2 regions of the Ferdinandcohnia sp. Marseille-Q9671 genome follow, and region 1 is predicted to be linked to the other one. Evidence: predicted binding sites of a transcription regulator. Region 1 holds the regulator's gene; the other holds the start of a gene.
The links. The regulator NrdR, encoded in region 1, represses ribonucleotide reductase genes. The targets are predictions, from matches to a motif close to AACACNATATATNGTGTT.
Positions count from the first base shown of each region.

Region 2: ACWNMY_RS03605 (vitamin B12-dependent ribonucleotide reductase) is a predicted target of NrdR. The motif match lies at 2,268-2,285, and genes of this name have one in related genera.

Region 1 is NZ_CDRJTA010000001.1:1,004,016-1,012,001, reverse strand. It holds gene ACWNMY_RS05215 (glyceraldehyde-3-phosphate dehydrogenase) at 166-1,197, shown strand; gene speD (adenosylmethionine decarboxylase) at 1,439-1,819, shown strand; gene ACWNMY_RS05205 (cytosolic protein) at 1,933-2,322, shown strand; gene nrdR (transcriptional regulator NrdR) at 2,607-3,065, shown strand; gene ACWNMY_RS05195 (replication initiation and membrane attachment family protein) at 3,199-4,590, shown strand; gene dnaI (primosomal protein DnaI) at 4,616-5,545, shown strand; gene ytxC (putative sporulation protein YtxC) at 5,755-6,606, shown strand; gene thrS (threonine--tRNA ligase) at 7,019-7,986, shown strand, end outside.
Region 2 is NZ_CDRJTA010000001.1:672,199-680,184, reverse strand. It holds gene ACWNMY_RS03620 (hypothetical protein) at 1-613, opposite strand, end outside; gene ACWNMY_RS03615 (rhodanese-like domain-containing protein) at 707-1,078, opposite strand; gene ACWNMY_RS03610 (lipoate--protein ligase family protein) at 1,236-2,072, shown strand; gene ACWNMY_RS03605 (vitamin B12-dependent ribonucleotide reductase) at 2,411-4,972, shown strand; gene ACWNMY_RS03600 (patatin-like phospholipase family protein) at 5,113-5,997, shown strand; gene ACWNMY_RS03595 (SA1362 family protein) at 6,096-6,503, opposite strand; gene ACWNMY_RS03590 (YqhR family membrane protein) at 6,799-7,320, shown strand; gene aroQ (type II 3-dehydroquinate dehydratase) at 7,551-7,986, shown strand, end outside.

The sequences.
Region 1 (7,986 bases):
GAATTTTATACCCAACTAGACCTACTCTATATTGTTCAAAAGATATATAAATAACCATTTTTACAAAAAAACAGAATTAGGGTATTACATATCTTCTTTAATGTGTTATACTAATTGTAGAAAATTACATTAATGAGTATAACATATATCTTGGAGGGGTTTTTGATGAAGCCAAGAATCGCAATTAATGGATTTGGCCGTATTGGAAGAATGGTATTCAGAAAAGCGATTATCGATGAAGAATTAGACGTAATTGCAATTAATGCTAGCTACCCTGCAGAAACATTAGCACACTTAATTAAGTATGACACAAATCATGGGAAATTTGATGCTGAGGTAATACCACAGGAGAACTCGTTATTAGTAAATGGTAAGCGCATTCAGCTCTTAAACTCTCGCGATCCTTTAGAGCTACCTTGGAAAAGGCTAGATATAGATATCGTCATTGAAGCAACCGGGAAATTTAACTCAAAGGAAAAGGCTGATTTACACATACAAGCTGGGGCAAAAAAAGTAATACTAACCGCTCCTGGTAAAAATGAAGATATTACATTAGTTATGGGTGTTAATGAAGATAAATATGATCATGAAAACCATACTATCATTTCAAATGCTTCTTGTACGACGAATTGTTTAGCTCCTGTTGCGAAAGTATTAAATGAGCAATTCGGAATTGTGAATGGATTAATGACAACTGTTCATGCTTATACAAATGATCAAAAAAATATAGATAATCCTCATAAGGATTTAAGAAGAGCACGCGCCTGTGCGCAATCCATTATTCCTACTTCAACTGGAGCAGCAAAGGCATTATCACTTGTTTTACCAGAATTAAAGGGAAAATTGCATGGAATGGCACTTCGTGTTCCAACTCCTAATGTATCATTAGTCGATTTAGTAGTAGATGTAGAACGCGATGTTACAATTGAAGAAATAAATGAAGCCTTTATTACAGCCTCCATGGGGTCGCTGAAGGGAATTTTAGATTTTACGACAGAGCCACTTGTATCTATTGACTTTAATACTAACCCGCATTCCTCAATCATTGACGGTCTATCGACAATGGTGATCGGAGACCGTAAAATAAAGGTTTTAGCCTGGTATGATAATGAATGGGGATATTCTTGTAGAGTTGTAGATTTAGCTAAATACGTCGGTTCAAAAATCATTGAAAAAACAGAAGCAAAGGTAAGTTAATTTTAAGACCTTCCCAATCAAGGGAAGGTCTTTAGTCATTTAATTTAAAATTCACAAAAGATATTGCTAAATACATATAAACAAAGTATACTAGTTTTCGTGAACTTCTTAAAAGCTTTTGCTTTTGTAGCTACTTAAAGGGTTAGGACCTCTCTGGACTAACTTTCCCCCGTGGTAGTTATGCTCATGCTTTACGCGAAGAACTCACCCGAAATTACCTTGAAGGGGGAACAATTTAATTATGGAAACTATGGGACGTCATGTAATCTCTGAACTATGGGGTTGCGATTTTGAAAAATTAAACAATGTACATGGTATTGAAGAAACTTTTGTTCAAGCTGCTCTAAAGTCAGGTGCAGAAATTCGTGAGGTAGCATTTCACAAATTTGCTCCACAAGGAGTAAGTGGTGTTGTTATCATTTCTGAATCGCATTTAACCATTCATAGTTTTCCTGAACATGGATACGCAAGCATTGATGTGTATACATGTGGTGATTTAGATCCAAACATTGCTGCAGACTATATTGCTGAGGCATTAGGAGCACAGACTCGAGAGAATATTGAACTACCTCGTGGAATGGGCCCTGTACAAGTTAAGCCTGCACAAGTTAAAGTACTTTAAAAATGAATACGAATCAACTAAAATAGTAAGAGGTGTATATGATACACCTCTTTTTTTACATTTTGACTTATAGATAATGTAATATAGATATATAAATAAGGAGTGGAATAAAAATGGGATTGCAAACGTTTTTTTCGAATCACAGTGAAACAAGAGACAAGCACTCGGACGAGTTATTAAGAAGTCACTATTATAAAACAACAAACAAGAAGGCAATTGAAGCAGTGACAAGAGTCATTAACAATCTAGATGGCTACCACATTAACTCTGTTTCAGAAGAGCGCGGAGAAATAAGTATTTCAATCAAAAAAGGAAGAAAAGCCTTTATTGTTGCTACTATCGTCTCAGTACGACCATTTGAAACTGCAATTGACTTTGCAGTAACAACAGAAACTATATTAATTCCCGTTGATTTTGGCTACAGTAAAAAGGTTATCACAAATTTATATCAACGCTTAGACAAGGAACTTCCACTCATAGGAAAAGGTGAATCAAAAAGATAATTAAGAGTATAGGAAAGGAGTAATTTACCCTTGTCCTATAAAAATCTTTCTTATAAGATAAATACATAAACTTTATTTAGCTGATGCTCTCACTTCGATCAGATAAATTCAATAAGGTTCTAATTTTTATATACGGTCTTAACCATAGCTAAATAAAGTTAGCCTCCTGTTGATGTCACAGACTTTCAAAGGAAGTTTATCGAACAAGTTCGATAAAATCTGGGCGCAAATACGCCTAGGTGTATTTGATTTTAGCTGATTCTCCTAGAAGGGAGTTGTTATTTATGAAATGCCCTACTTGTCAACATAACGGAACAAGAGTTCTAGATTCACGACCTGTTGATGACGGACGGTCCATTCGTAGAAGACGCGAATGTGAGGAATGTCAATATCGATTTACAACGTTTGAAAAAGTAGAAGAAATCCCATTAATTGTTGTCAAAAAGGAAGGTATACGAGAAGAATTCAGCAGGGAAAAGATGCTTCGGGGTCTCATTAAGGCTTGTGAAAAACGTCCAGTTGCTTTAAAGCAATTAGAAGATATCACCCATGATGTTGAAAAGGAATTACGTAACCTTGGGGTTTCAGAGGTGAAAAGTGATATTATTGGCGAATATGTGATGAATCACTTAGCAAAAATTGATGAAGTGGCGTATGTTCGCTTTGCATCAGTGTATCGCCAATTTAAGGATATCAATGTGTTTATTGATGAATTAAAGGAATTAATTAAAAGGGAACGCTAAAGGGCTTAAGAATCTTTTTTAGGCTCTTTTTTAGCTTTGTTCTAAAAATCGATATAAAATGACGCTAAGGTATACTTTCTGATTTTAAATATAGAAAGTTTTATATTATAGAAATGGAAGGCATTGATTAAAAATGGAACATTGGAAAGAATTAGTACCAGTCGATCGTTATATAGTACATGCAGCCGACCTATTGCATGACTATGATCGTAAAATTATATCATTGCTTTACCAGCCATTGATTGGAATGAAAGCCTTCAGTTTATATATGACCTTGTGGAGTGAGTTGGAGCAAAATCGACTTTGGGGTGAAGAATCTACCCATCATAGTCTAATGGCATTACTTCAAACAAATCTTCAGGAGATCTATCAGGAACGCTTGAAGCTTGAAGGAATTGGTCTTTTAAAAACCTATGTAAGGTCAGACGAGGAATCTAGGAGCTTTATCTATGAATTACAAGCCCCCCTCTCACCTCGAGCTTTTTTTACAGATGGTGTACTCAATGTTTATTTGTATAATCGACTTGGAAAAAGTAAATTCTTAAAGCTTAAACAGTTCTTCTCAGATAAAGAAGCTGATTTAGATACGTACAAGCCTATTACAAAATCCTTTAACGAGGTATTTGCATCCGTTAAAACGACAAAAATGGTTTCCACAATGGGTGAGGAAATGATTAGCAATCTTGAACTTGAAGAACATCAGGAATATATGCATAGGAGTTCAAACAAAAATCTGTTGATTGAAAATGAAAGTTTTAACTTTGACTTATTTTTTGCTGGAATTTCTGAGGTTATGATTCCGAAAAAATCAGTTACTCCTAGGGTAAAACAAGCGATTAAGAAGCTATCTTTTTTATATGGAATTGACCCGATTGAAATGCAAGGTATTGTTATGAGCTCACTTGACCCCAATGAAAACATAGACATTGAAAAATTGAGAAAGTCTTCAAGAGACTGGTATCAATTCGAAACGGGTAATGAATTACCTAGCTTAACGGAAAGAGTTCAACCAATACAGATACAAACAATGGCAAATAAGACTCCTTCAACGAAAGAGGAAGAGTTAATTCAAAAACTTGAAAGAATTTCACCAAAGGAATTTTTAGTTGATATATCTGGAGGGGCACAGCCTTCGGTTTCAGAATTAAAGATTATTGAGGACGTCATGTTTAGGCAAAACCTTCTTCCAGGGGTTGTCAATGTACTGATATATTATGTCATGTTAAAATCAGATATGAGGCTAACAAAGTCATATGTCGAAACGATTGCAAGTAACTGGGCACGTTTAGAAATCAAGACAGTGAAGGATGCAATGGAGACAGCTAAAAAGCATAATTGGACGGCAGATAAAAAAGCAAGTAAAAATAAAAGAAAACCAATTAGGCAGGAATTACTACCCGACTGGTTAAAACAAGAAGAGCAAGTAGAGCAAAAAGGTACTATTAAACAAGAAGCGGTGAAAGATTCCTCATTCGAAGAAAAGAAGCGCTTATTTGAGGAAAGACTAAAACAACAGAAAAAGTAACATTATGTAAAATGGGGGTGAAGATGTGAAGCCGGTGCAGGATTCTTTTAAAAACTATGGTAATAATATAGGGTTTCAGCAACGATTTGAACAAATGAAGCACGAGGTTCTTAATCATCCAGAAGTAAGGGGTTTTATTGATACTCATCAAGATCAGATAACGAATGACATGATTAACAGGAGCCTCGGTAAACTGTACGAGTTTATCGACCAAAGTAAGGAATGCAGTAAATGTGAAGGCTTGGAAAACTGTAAAAACATGCTACAAGGTTATCACCCTCACTTAGAAATAACCGGAAATTCAATTGATTTAAAGTATGACAGATGTCCACGAAAAGTAATGCATGATGAACAAATCAAATATAAATCCTTGATTAAAAGTATGTATATACCAAAGGATATTCTTGAAGCATCACTTGAAACGTTAGATTTTGATGAAGGACGTTCAGACGCCATTTTATTAATACAGGACTTTCTTAATAATTATGAACCTGGCAAACGAATGCAAGGGTTATATCTACACGGATCCTTTGGTATTGGAAAAACCTACTTTTTAGGTGCGATTGCTAATGGTTTAGCACGTAAAAAAGTCTCTTCCATGCTTGTTTTTGTTCCGGAATTTATGAGGGAAATAAAAGGCTCATTACAGGATCAATCAATTAATTCCAAAATTGATGCTGTAAAACAGGTTCCTGTTCTAATGCTAGATGATATCGGGGCTGAATCGATGTCTAGCTGGGCTCGTGATGAAATACTGGGTAGTATCTTGCAATACAGAATGCTTGAGAACCTACCAACTTTCTTCACATCTAATTTTGATTTCAAAGGGCTTGAACATCATCTTTCCTATACACAACGTGGTGAAGAGGAAAAAATGAAAGCAGCAAGAATAATGGAACGAATTAAGTATTTGGCTAAGCCAGTTGAATTAAAAGGAAATAACAGACGTTATTAATGAAATAAGCCTCGTGTATGTGCGCCAAGATTTTATGCGCATACTACGGGATAACAGTCGGCCACTTATTGTGGTTGTCTTTACTAAATAAGGTAGTGGCTATCACATAAAAGTGATAGCCATTTTTTCTATTCTAAAGTTGTCCTATTTGCCATATACATGTAACAGGGTAATGGTATTGGTGAAATGGGGGGACTAGCTTGATTGAAATGCATTTTCAAGAAATGACAGATGCACAAAAAATGTATGAGGGCTTACTTGCGAAAGCAGAGGCTCTTTCAATAGATTACATAGAGGTTGTCAAGGAAAACGATAATAACGTTACTGTCGTATTACCTGAAAAAACTCAATACATCGTACAAGTAGTAGTCATTCCGGTAATGACAGAAGTAATTATTAAAAACAAAGAAGATCAATGGATTCTTGAGTACATTGAGGAAATATTCTACTTTACGGATTATGAGGAGAAAAAGCAAATTTTAGAAATTACAAAGGGACTATTAGATGGGAATAACCCAGATATTCCAGCAGTTCAGGGTGTAGCTCCAAGAGAACAATTAATTGCAGAAGCACTTAATGATTTTTTACAGGTACCAATTTCCTTTTCATTTGAATCTTTTTTAAAGTTCCGACTGCGAGCTTATAATGATGCGTTACTACAAATTATCGAGTCAGCAATAGATGAATATAAGCTTGAACAGGAGTATCAAACATTTATCCAAGGATTGAGAGAATTTCGAGAAAAACGCGAACCGAAATTAGACGAATTACATATTTTACATGATGAGCAATTTTATTTTTATAACCAAGACTTTACCGAAATTAAACGAGATGAGCTATTTAAATTTATCGATCGAAAGCTGATTTTACATCAGCCAATGTATATTGATTCTGCAGTTTTGGCACCTTTAGTTTCGATTGCTCCTAAATCGATCTCAATTTATACAGATCAAATTGATAATGGGATGGTCCAAACCATTCATAATATCTTTTTGGAGCATGTTACGATCTTTACAAAGAAATCATTTGAAAATACACGAATTAAAGCAAAAAAAATATAAAATGTACGAAGTGCCCTTGATTTAACTTTTAAATAAGACTATAATACCTACATATTACAAATACTATAGTTTATTATTACTATACTTTTAAAAGTTATGACGAGGACACGATTGTATGATTACGGTTGTCAGAGAGGGAAGACTAGGCTGGAAGCTTCCTAACACGAATGATACATTTACCACCTCCAAACTTCAGTAGTGAACCTTTGTTTACAAAGTTGTAATTACTGACGGGATAACCGTTACTTATTTCTTGAGCCATGTATAGACTTCGTTTTCTATTGTCTTAATCAGACAAAGGAGAAGCAGTTTGTCTGCATGGGAACAAGGGTGGAACCACGATACATATACTCGTCCCTTTTTATAGGGACGGGTATTTTTTATTTTCATAAAAAAAAGGAGTTGAATACTGATGTCAGATGTAGTAAAAATTGCATTTCCAGACGGAGCAGTGAAGGAGTTTCCGAAAGGCACAACAACAGAAGATATCGCTGGATCAATTAGTCCAGGTTTAAAGAAAAAATCAATTGCTGGCAAATTTAATAATCAGCAAATTGACTTACGAACTGAAATTCTTGAAGATGGTGAGATAGCTATCATTACACAGGATTCTGATGAAGCATTAGAAATTATGCGTCATAGTACAGCCCATTTAATGGCTCAAGCAATTAAACGTTTATACAAAAACGTTAAGCTTGGTGTAGGTCCTGTTATTGAAAATGGTTTCTATTACGATATAGATATGGAAGAGTCTTTAACACCTGAAGACTTACCATTGATTGAAAAAGAAATGAAGAAGATCATTAACGAAAATCTTGATATCCATCGTGTTGAGGTTTCTCGTGAAGATGCAATTCGAAGATACGAAGAAATTGGGGACGAACTAAAACTTGAATTAATTCAAGCTATTCCTGAGGGAGAAACAGTAACAATTTATGAACAAGGCGAATTTTTTGATTTATGCCGTGGAGTTCATGTTCCTTCAACAGGAAAAATTAAAGAGTTTAAGCTACTAAGCATTGCTGGTGCATATTGGCGTGGAGATAGCGATAATAAGATGCTTCAACGTATATATGGTACTGCATTCTTTAAGAAAGCAGACCTTGATGAGCATCTCCGTTTATTGGAAGAGGCAAAAGAACGTGACCATCGTAAACTAGGTAAAGAGTTAAGCCTTTTTACAAACTCTCAAAAGGTAGGGCAAGGATTACCTTTATGGCTTCCAAAGGGTGCAACAATTCGTCGTGTTGTGGAGCGCTATATTGTCGATAAAGAAGTAAGACTTGGATATGACCATGTTTATACACCAGTTCTAGCAAATGTTGATCTATACAAAACTTCAGGGCATTGGGATCATTATCAAGAAGATATGTTCCCAGT
Region 2 (7,986 bases), 330 kb from region 1:
GTATCAGTACTAATATTATCAGGGCTTGAAAGTTCTTTATAAATAGATAAGGCGATTTTGTTATTGCTTGGCTGATCGTTGTATCTTCTATAACAATAAGGTATGGAGTTAGTGAATAGAAACATACAATGATAATTGCTACTAGAGCCAATGGCCAAAACACTATGCCCAATATAAGGATAATTCCGCTTACTATTAGTTCGATTAACGAGAAAAGTACCATATTTTTATAATAATAAGCAGCAATTTTTAAAGCCGAATATGTATTATCAGGTCCCTCTAAAAAGCTTTTCATCGAACCCAAGTACATCCCTAAGGCATAGCTTTTAATAAGTAATATGAAAGTGCCTGCAATGATGGACAGTAGCCAATTATTGGTGACGGTCGTTTGTATAAAACGATACGGAAAATTTACATCTTCTATCAGTGGTAACCCAATTGGAAAGATTGCTATCATATCCAATGGAAATTCCATTGTGGGATGAGGAAGCAGGCTAAAGCCTATGTATACTCCAAGGCTACCAATAAAGAGTAATATGACGTTTATGAATAATGGTATAAGGATGAGTCTTGGATGGAAAATGGTATGATATAAACCGGTAATAAAATTCAATATATCACCTCGATCGTTGCTTTCCATATTTTATCATATTCTGGTTCAAGAGCAGAAGAGTAAGAAAAAACCTATTCCAAAAGACGGAATAGGTTATTTCTTCTTTATTTTACCTGACCATTTCTTAAAGCCACCTTTAAGTTGGTAAAGCTCTTTGTAGCCTTTTTTGCGAAGAAGTTGGGCTGCTCGTCCACTACGTACCGTGTTTTGGCAGTATAAGTAGACTGGTTTGTCAGGTCTGATTTCCGTTAATCGCTGTTTCATCTGGGATAATGGTATATTACGTGCCCCTAGAATATGACCCCCGTCAAATTCATTTGGCTCACGGACATCGATTAATTGTGCTTTACGATATCCTTCACGAAACTGTTCTTCAGTTAAGACAGTCATTATTTTTCGTTGATAGAAGTACGTGAAAACTCCATATGCTATAACTGCAGCTAAAACAATTAATAGTATTTCCAAAAACAATCTACTCCTTTTTTTCTATCTCTCATTTTCTATTATATTCGTGTAGCTATAAAGAATCAAAGGAATTCTCTGGAGTATTTGATTTTGAAAATCATTTTTGTTCTGATAGACTAAGGAAGGCAAATCTAATTTTAATCAAAGAGGGTTTCGTATGGAAAAAGAGATATGGAGATTTATTGATTCTGGCGATTGTTCGCCCGAATTTAATATGGCCTTAGATGAGGCTTTACTTGATTGGAATAGTGAGGGGAAAATACCACCTACTATCCGTTTTTATGGTTGGAATCCAGCAACGCTGTCAATTGGATATTTTCAAAAGGCTGAAAAGGAAATAGATCTAGAAGCAGTAAAGAAGTATGGACTAGGATTTGTAAGACGTCCTACCGGTGGAAGAGGAGTCCTTCATGATCAGGAGCTTACATATAGTGTAATTGTATCAGAAGATCATCCTGAAATGCCTCAATCGGTAACAGAGGCATATCGTGTAATTTCTGAGGGAATTCTACAAGGCTTTCGAAAACTAGGACTTGATGCATACTTTGCTGTACCTAGAACCGCTGAAGAGCGTGAAGGGCTGAAAAATCCAAGGTCTGCTGTTTGTTTTGACGCACCGTCTTGGTATGAGCTGGTTGTTGAGGGGAGAAAGGTAGCTGGTAGTGCACAAACAAGACAAAAGGGCGTCATACTACAGCACGGTTCAATCCTACTAGATATAGATGAGGATAAGTTATTTGACCTTTTTAAGTATCCTAGTGAAAGAGTAAGAGAAAGGATGCAACGAAATTTTAAAAGCAAGGCAGTTGCAATTAATGCATTGAGACAGAGCCCAGTTTCGATAGAAGAAGCAAAAAAAGCTTTTAAAGAGGGGTTTGAACAAGGTTTAAATATCATACTAGAGCCATATCAATTAACAGATGAAGAATTGAGATATGTTCATAATATTGCAGAAACAAGATACAAAAGTAATGAGTGGAATTTTAAAAGATGACGACTTTTTTAAGTCGTTTTTTCATGAACAAATAGTGTAAAGATTGATATTTCTAGGTTTTGGTTTAAAAAGAAAAAGGCAAGCGACAAAATTCATCAAAATAGATGAAAAATTTCAGTTTACCTAGAACTTCCTCTAGTATGCTTTATTTATTATACTATTTTCAGTTTGACAAAATAGATTTCACTTATCTAAAAATCAATATATAGTAGTGTCGAAAATTATTTAGGTACTATATATAGATTTTTGTGTTGTCTTTCATATAGATATATGATAACTTAATTTTATCATTAGAAAAATAACAGAATGAATTAATAGATTTAAAGGGAGATGTGGGAATGACTGTTGTGCTAGAAAAATTGAATATTAATGTTGAAAGGTTGAACCAGGATATACGCCTTTTTCCTCAAGTCCATCCAATTACGGAGGATATGAAGATTACTCATAAAGGTGTATCAAGGCTAGTTATGCTCGATCGGTATACTTTCAAGGATACTGAGAAGATTACGTTAGCTGAAGGAGACTTCGTTGTTCTTACGATTAAAGAAGATCCCAAGTTTCCTGCACGTGGTTTAGGTTTCATCGTTGACATCGATTGGGAGCAAAAGACCGCACAAGTACTTGTTGATGAAGAATATCGAGGTGTGTTGGACAAGCCCGAGGAGATTGAAACCGGAATTGTTAATCGTTCGCTTGATGTAATTGAGAAGCCACTTGAAATCTTCTATGAGCAAATTGCAAAGAGAAATGCGACTGGTTTAGCTTCAGTTGAAAAAACAGAGGAGAAGCGTCAGGAATGGTTTGAAAAGTTCTATCAAGAGCTTGTTAATCTAAACTTTATCCCGGCAGGACGTGTTCTCTACGGAGCAGGTGCTGAGACTGATGTAACGTACTTTAACTGTTACGTAATGCCGTATGTTCAGGACTCACGTGAGGGAATCTCAGAGCACCGAAAGCAAGTAATGGAAATCATGAGCCGTGGTGGTGGTGTAGGAACGAATGGTTCGACATTACGCCCACGAAACACATTAGCACGAGGTGTAAATGGTAAATCATCAGGTTCTGTTTCGTGGCTTGATGACATTGCAAAATTAACGCATCTAGTAGAGCAAGGTGGGTCTAGACGCGGAGCTCAAATGATTATGCTACAGTCTGATCACCCAGACATTATTGAATTCATTATTTCAAAGATGCAAAACCCTAGAATACTTCGATTCTTAATAGAAAATACAGAAGATGAGACGATTAAGAAATATGCTCAAGAAAAGCTAAAATTCTCACCATTTTCTGAGCAAGAAGTTCAGATGTATCAAGGTATTGTGAATTATAAACAGATACCTGGTTTAGGTGGATTTAGTGAGAAAATTATTAAAGATGCTGAGCAAAAATTAGTAACTGGTGGAACATATAGTGTTCATAACCCTGAGTTCTTAACAGGTGCAAACATCTCAGTTTGTATTACAAAGGATTTCATGGATGCTGTTGAAAATGATGGTATGTATGAACTGAGATTCCCAGATGTTGAAAGCTATGACCAAGAAGAGATGAAAATTTATAATGAAGAATGGCACAAGGTTGGGGACGTGCGTGAGTGGGAAAAACTAGGTCACAAAGTGCGTGTTTATCGAAAGATTAAAGCTAGAGACCTTTGGAACCTAATCAATATCTGTGCAACTTACGCAGCAGAACCAGGAATTTTCTTCATTGATAATGCGAATGACATGACTAACGCGCAAAGCTATGGTCAAAAGGTTGTTGCAACAAACCCGTGTGGTGAGCAACCGTTGGCACCATATTCAGTTTGTAACCTTGCCGCTGTTAACCTAGCTGAAATGGTTGATAAGGATACAAAAACTGTAAACTTTGAAAAACTTAAGCAAACAGTTGAAACAGGAATAAGAATGCAGGATAACGTTATTGATGCTACTCCTTATTTCCTTGAAGCGAATAAGAAACAAGCATTAGGTGAGCGCCGTGTTGGTCTTGGTGTAATGGGACTACATGACTTACTGATCTATTGTGAAACAGAGTATGGTTCAGAAGAAGGAAATCAGTTAGTTGATAAAGTGTTTGAAACAATTGCAACTACTGCATATCGTGCTTCTATCGAACTAGCAAAAGAAAAAGGAAGTTTTCCATTCTTAGAAGGTAATTCACCTGAGGAAGGAAATCGTATTAGAGAAGCACTTATAAACACTGGTTACATGCAAAAAATGCCAGAAGATATTAAAAATGGCATTATGGAATATGGAATTCGAAATTCACACTTATTAACTGTGGCTCCTACAGGCAGCACTGGGACCATGGTTGGCGTTTCTACAGGTTTAGAACCTTACTTCTCCTTCTCATATTTCAGAAGTGGACGTCTAGGTAAATTTATTGAAGTAAAAGCTGATATTGTTCAAGAGTATTTAGAACAACATCCAGAAGCAGATCCAAACAACCTACCAAACTGGTTTGTTTCTGCAATGGAGCTTAGCCCAGAGGCACACGCTGATGTTCAATGTGTGATCCAACGTTGGATTGATAGCTCAATCAGTAAAACTGTTAACGCACCGAGAGGCTACACTGTTTCTCAAGTAGAAGCTGTATATGAGCGCCTGTATAAAGGTGGAGCAAAAGGTGGAACTGTGTATGTAGACGGCAGCCGTGATGCGCAAGTTCTAACATTAAAGGCTGAGGAAAACACATTTGAGGACACTGATGTATCAACTGAAGAAGAGAAGCCAAAGAGCCGTGTCGTTCTTATGGATACAGTAATTGATTTACGTCAAACTGATGTAACAATCGGTTCTGAAGTAGGAGATACATGCCCAGTTTGTCGACAAGGTACAGTAGAAGACCTAGGTGGCTGTAACACATGTACTAACTGTGGTGCACAGCTAAAATGTGGATTGTAATATACGAACGCAAAGAAGGAATCGTAAAAGATTCCTTCTTTTTTTATGTTCAAAAATAAACACCATCTAAAATCGTACTAAATAGCTTTTTACAGGATTACAAATGTATAGAGGAAGTGTAAGAAATGGGAGGGGAATGGATGTTAGTTGATGGCGTCTTTTCAGGTGGGGGGATTAAGGGGTTTGCACTTATAGGTGCGTATCAAGCAATTGAAGCAAAGGGATTAGCCTTTAAAAGAGTTGCGGGTACCAGTGCGGGTTCATTGATCGCCGCTTTAATTTCTGCCGGTTATACCAGTACAGATATCATTGATCTGATGGAGGAACTAAACCTTAGTGACTTTTTAGATGAACGAAAAACTCCGCTAAATACAGCGTTGACAAAATGGCTTCTATTATATTGGAGACTTGGTTTATATAAAGGAGAAATGTTGGAAAAGTGGATTTATACGAAGCTTCGTGCAAAAGGAGTTGTAACGTTTCAAAACCTCCCACATGACTCTTTGAGAATCATTGCATCTGATTTAACAAATGGAAGAATCATTGTCTTACCAGATGATTTAGAACGGTATGGCATTAACCCTGCAACATTTCCTGTAGCGAGAGCCGTTCGAATGAGTTGCAGCCTTCCATACTTTTTTGAGCCTGTTCGTTTAAAGGATGTTCAAGGAAATACGATTGTAGTTGATGGGGGTGTATTATCTAATTTTCCAATTTGGTTGTTTGACGAGGAAAAGAAACTTAAAAAACGTCCTGTTCTTGGAATTAAGCTTAGTGGAGATAGTCAGCAACAGCAACGAAATAAAATAAACAACGCTATTGACCTATTTGGTGCGTTGTTTGAAACAATGAAAAATGCTCATGATGCGCGACATATTTCGAGGAGACATGAGAAAAATATCATTTTTATTCCGGTTGAAAGTGGTTTGACAACAGAGTTTGGGGTTTCGGAAGAAAAAAAACTGGAACTGATTGAATTAGGTAGAAAGCGGGCAGAAGCTTTTTTACGAACCTGGGGTTATTGATTTATTTAATGGGCTTGGCATTAACTTGTGGCCTTATTTTCCAAAGTAGTCGAAGCAGTACCTTTATTCAGCCGGAATCTGCAACCGGCTGAATAAAGTTAGAACAATGCTCTATTCTTCTTTTTTCCCTTTTTTCCTTCAATAACGGTTAAGTGTGTTGTATTGTTTTTTCGTTTTTTATAAATGGATGAGACATTTGACTTTTTTGAGGAGGCACCAGATGGTTTTTTATTGCCTATTTTCGTAATCTGAGATTTCCTCTGACTTCCAGCTTTAAAACGTCTTTTTGAAAGTTTGGCAGCGCGTAAATAAGCGGATTGATCTTTTCCTCCCATACGTCGACTAATCACAAACCTATATAGTAGATAGATAATACCTATGAATAGGAATATCATGCCTGCTTGCATGAGTAATGAACCTGGATTAGAAATAAGGGTGTATACAAAACCAAGTGCGCCTAATCCTAGTAAAATCATAACAACTATATTTGATTTCCGACGATTCATGAGAACACCTCCTGAAAGCTATTACTGTTATTGTATTATGAAGTGATGTCGTTGTTGCTCATATATTCAATTTAATTTATCGATAATTGTAAAAATCTTATATTATATATATTCTACAAGATAAGCTAATAACCCTCCATGTTACCGACATCAATTTATGAGAATTTTATTTTATTCACTTCATTTAAACAGTTACTATTCTATCCATCAATTTCCATTGCTACACATTTTTCCATGAATCTTTTTCAAATAGATTAGAAAAAGCTGGACATAATAGCAAATGGAGGTGTTACCAATGGTAGATGCTAAGAAAAAGGATCCTAACCTTGAACAAAACAAAAAAGAGGGCGAGATGTCCTTTCTTACAAAGGTTGTTGTCATTGGGTTGTTCGGAGGAATATTTTGGAGTTTACTGTCCTATTTAAGCTATGTCTTTCATTTTACCGAAATTAGTCCAAATCTCGTTCTAAAACCATGGATTCTTGGTGAATGGAAAAATCGGGTTTTAGGCCAATTTATCGGGGTATTTGTGATAGGTATTATTTCAATTGGTGTAGCACTTTTATATTATGCATTTTTAAAAAAGTTTCAGTCTATTTGGGTCGGTGCAGCATTTGGTATTGCTTTATGGGTTATTGTATTTTATGTGTTAAATCCAATCTTCCCAGATATTAAAACAGTCGCTGAATTAAAAAGAAATACAGTGATTACTACTATATGCTTTTATGTCCTTTATGGTGTATTTATAGGGTATTCCATTTCATTTGAAGAAAATGAAATGAACACTACAAAGCATGCTGTATCCACAAATGAGTAGGTAAAATAGGAATAGTTATGATAGAATGTTCTTGTTCGAACATTCTATTTTTAAGTGAGTGTTCAAATAGGAGGATGAAAAGGACCAAGAAGAAGTTCGAGGCGGCGAAGTTTTGAGTACCGGAACGTATGCATTTAATACGTGAGGAACGGAAAAGCAAGCCAACGAAGAAATTCGAAGTGTCATTTTCACCAGACTTTTTGAACTTCTACTTTAAAGGAGTTTTAAATATGAAAAAAATACTCCTAATCAACGGGCCAAACTTAAATAGACTCGGGATGCGGGAGCCACATATATACGGAAGTGTTACGCTTGCGGATGTGGAGGAAAATGTAACAAAGTTTGCAGAAAGTAAAGGTGCAAATTTGGTTTGTTTTCAATCCAATCATGAGGGTGCCATCATTGATGCGATCCATGATGCAGAAGGGGAATACGACGGGATAGTAATGAATCCTGGTGCATTTACCCATTATAGCTACGCGATTCGAGATGCGATAGCAGGGATTACAGTACCAGTGGTCGAAATACATATTTCAAATATTCATACTCGTGAAGAATTTAGACACACGTCTGTAATAGCTCCTGTTACGATTGGTCAAATTGTGGGATTGGGTGTTTACGGTTACACTCTAGCACTTTTAGCGATTCTAGAACATTTGGGGGGAA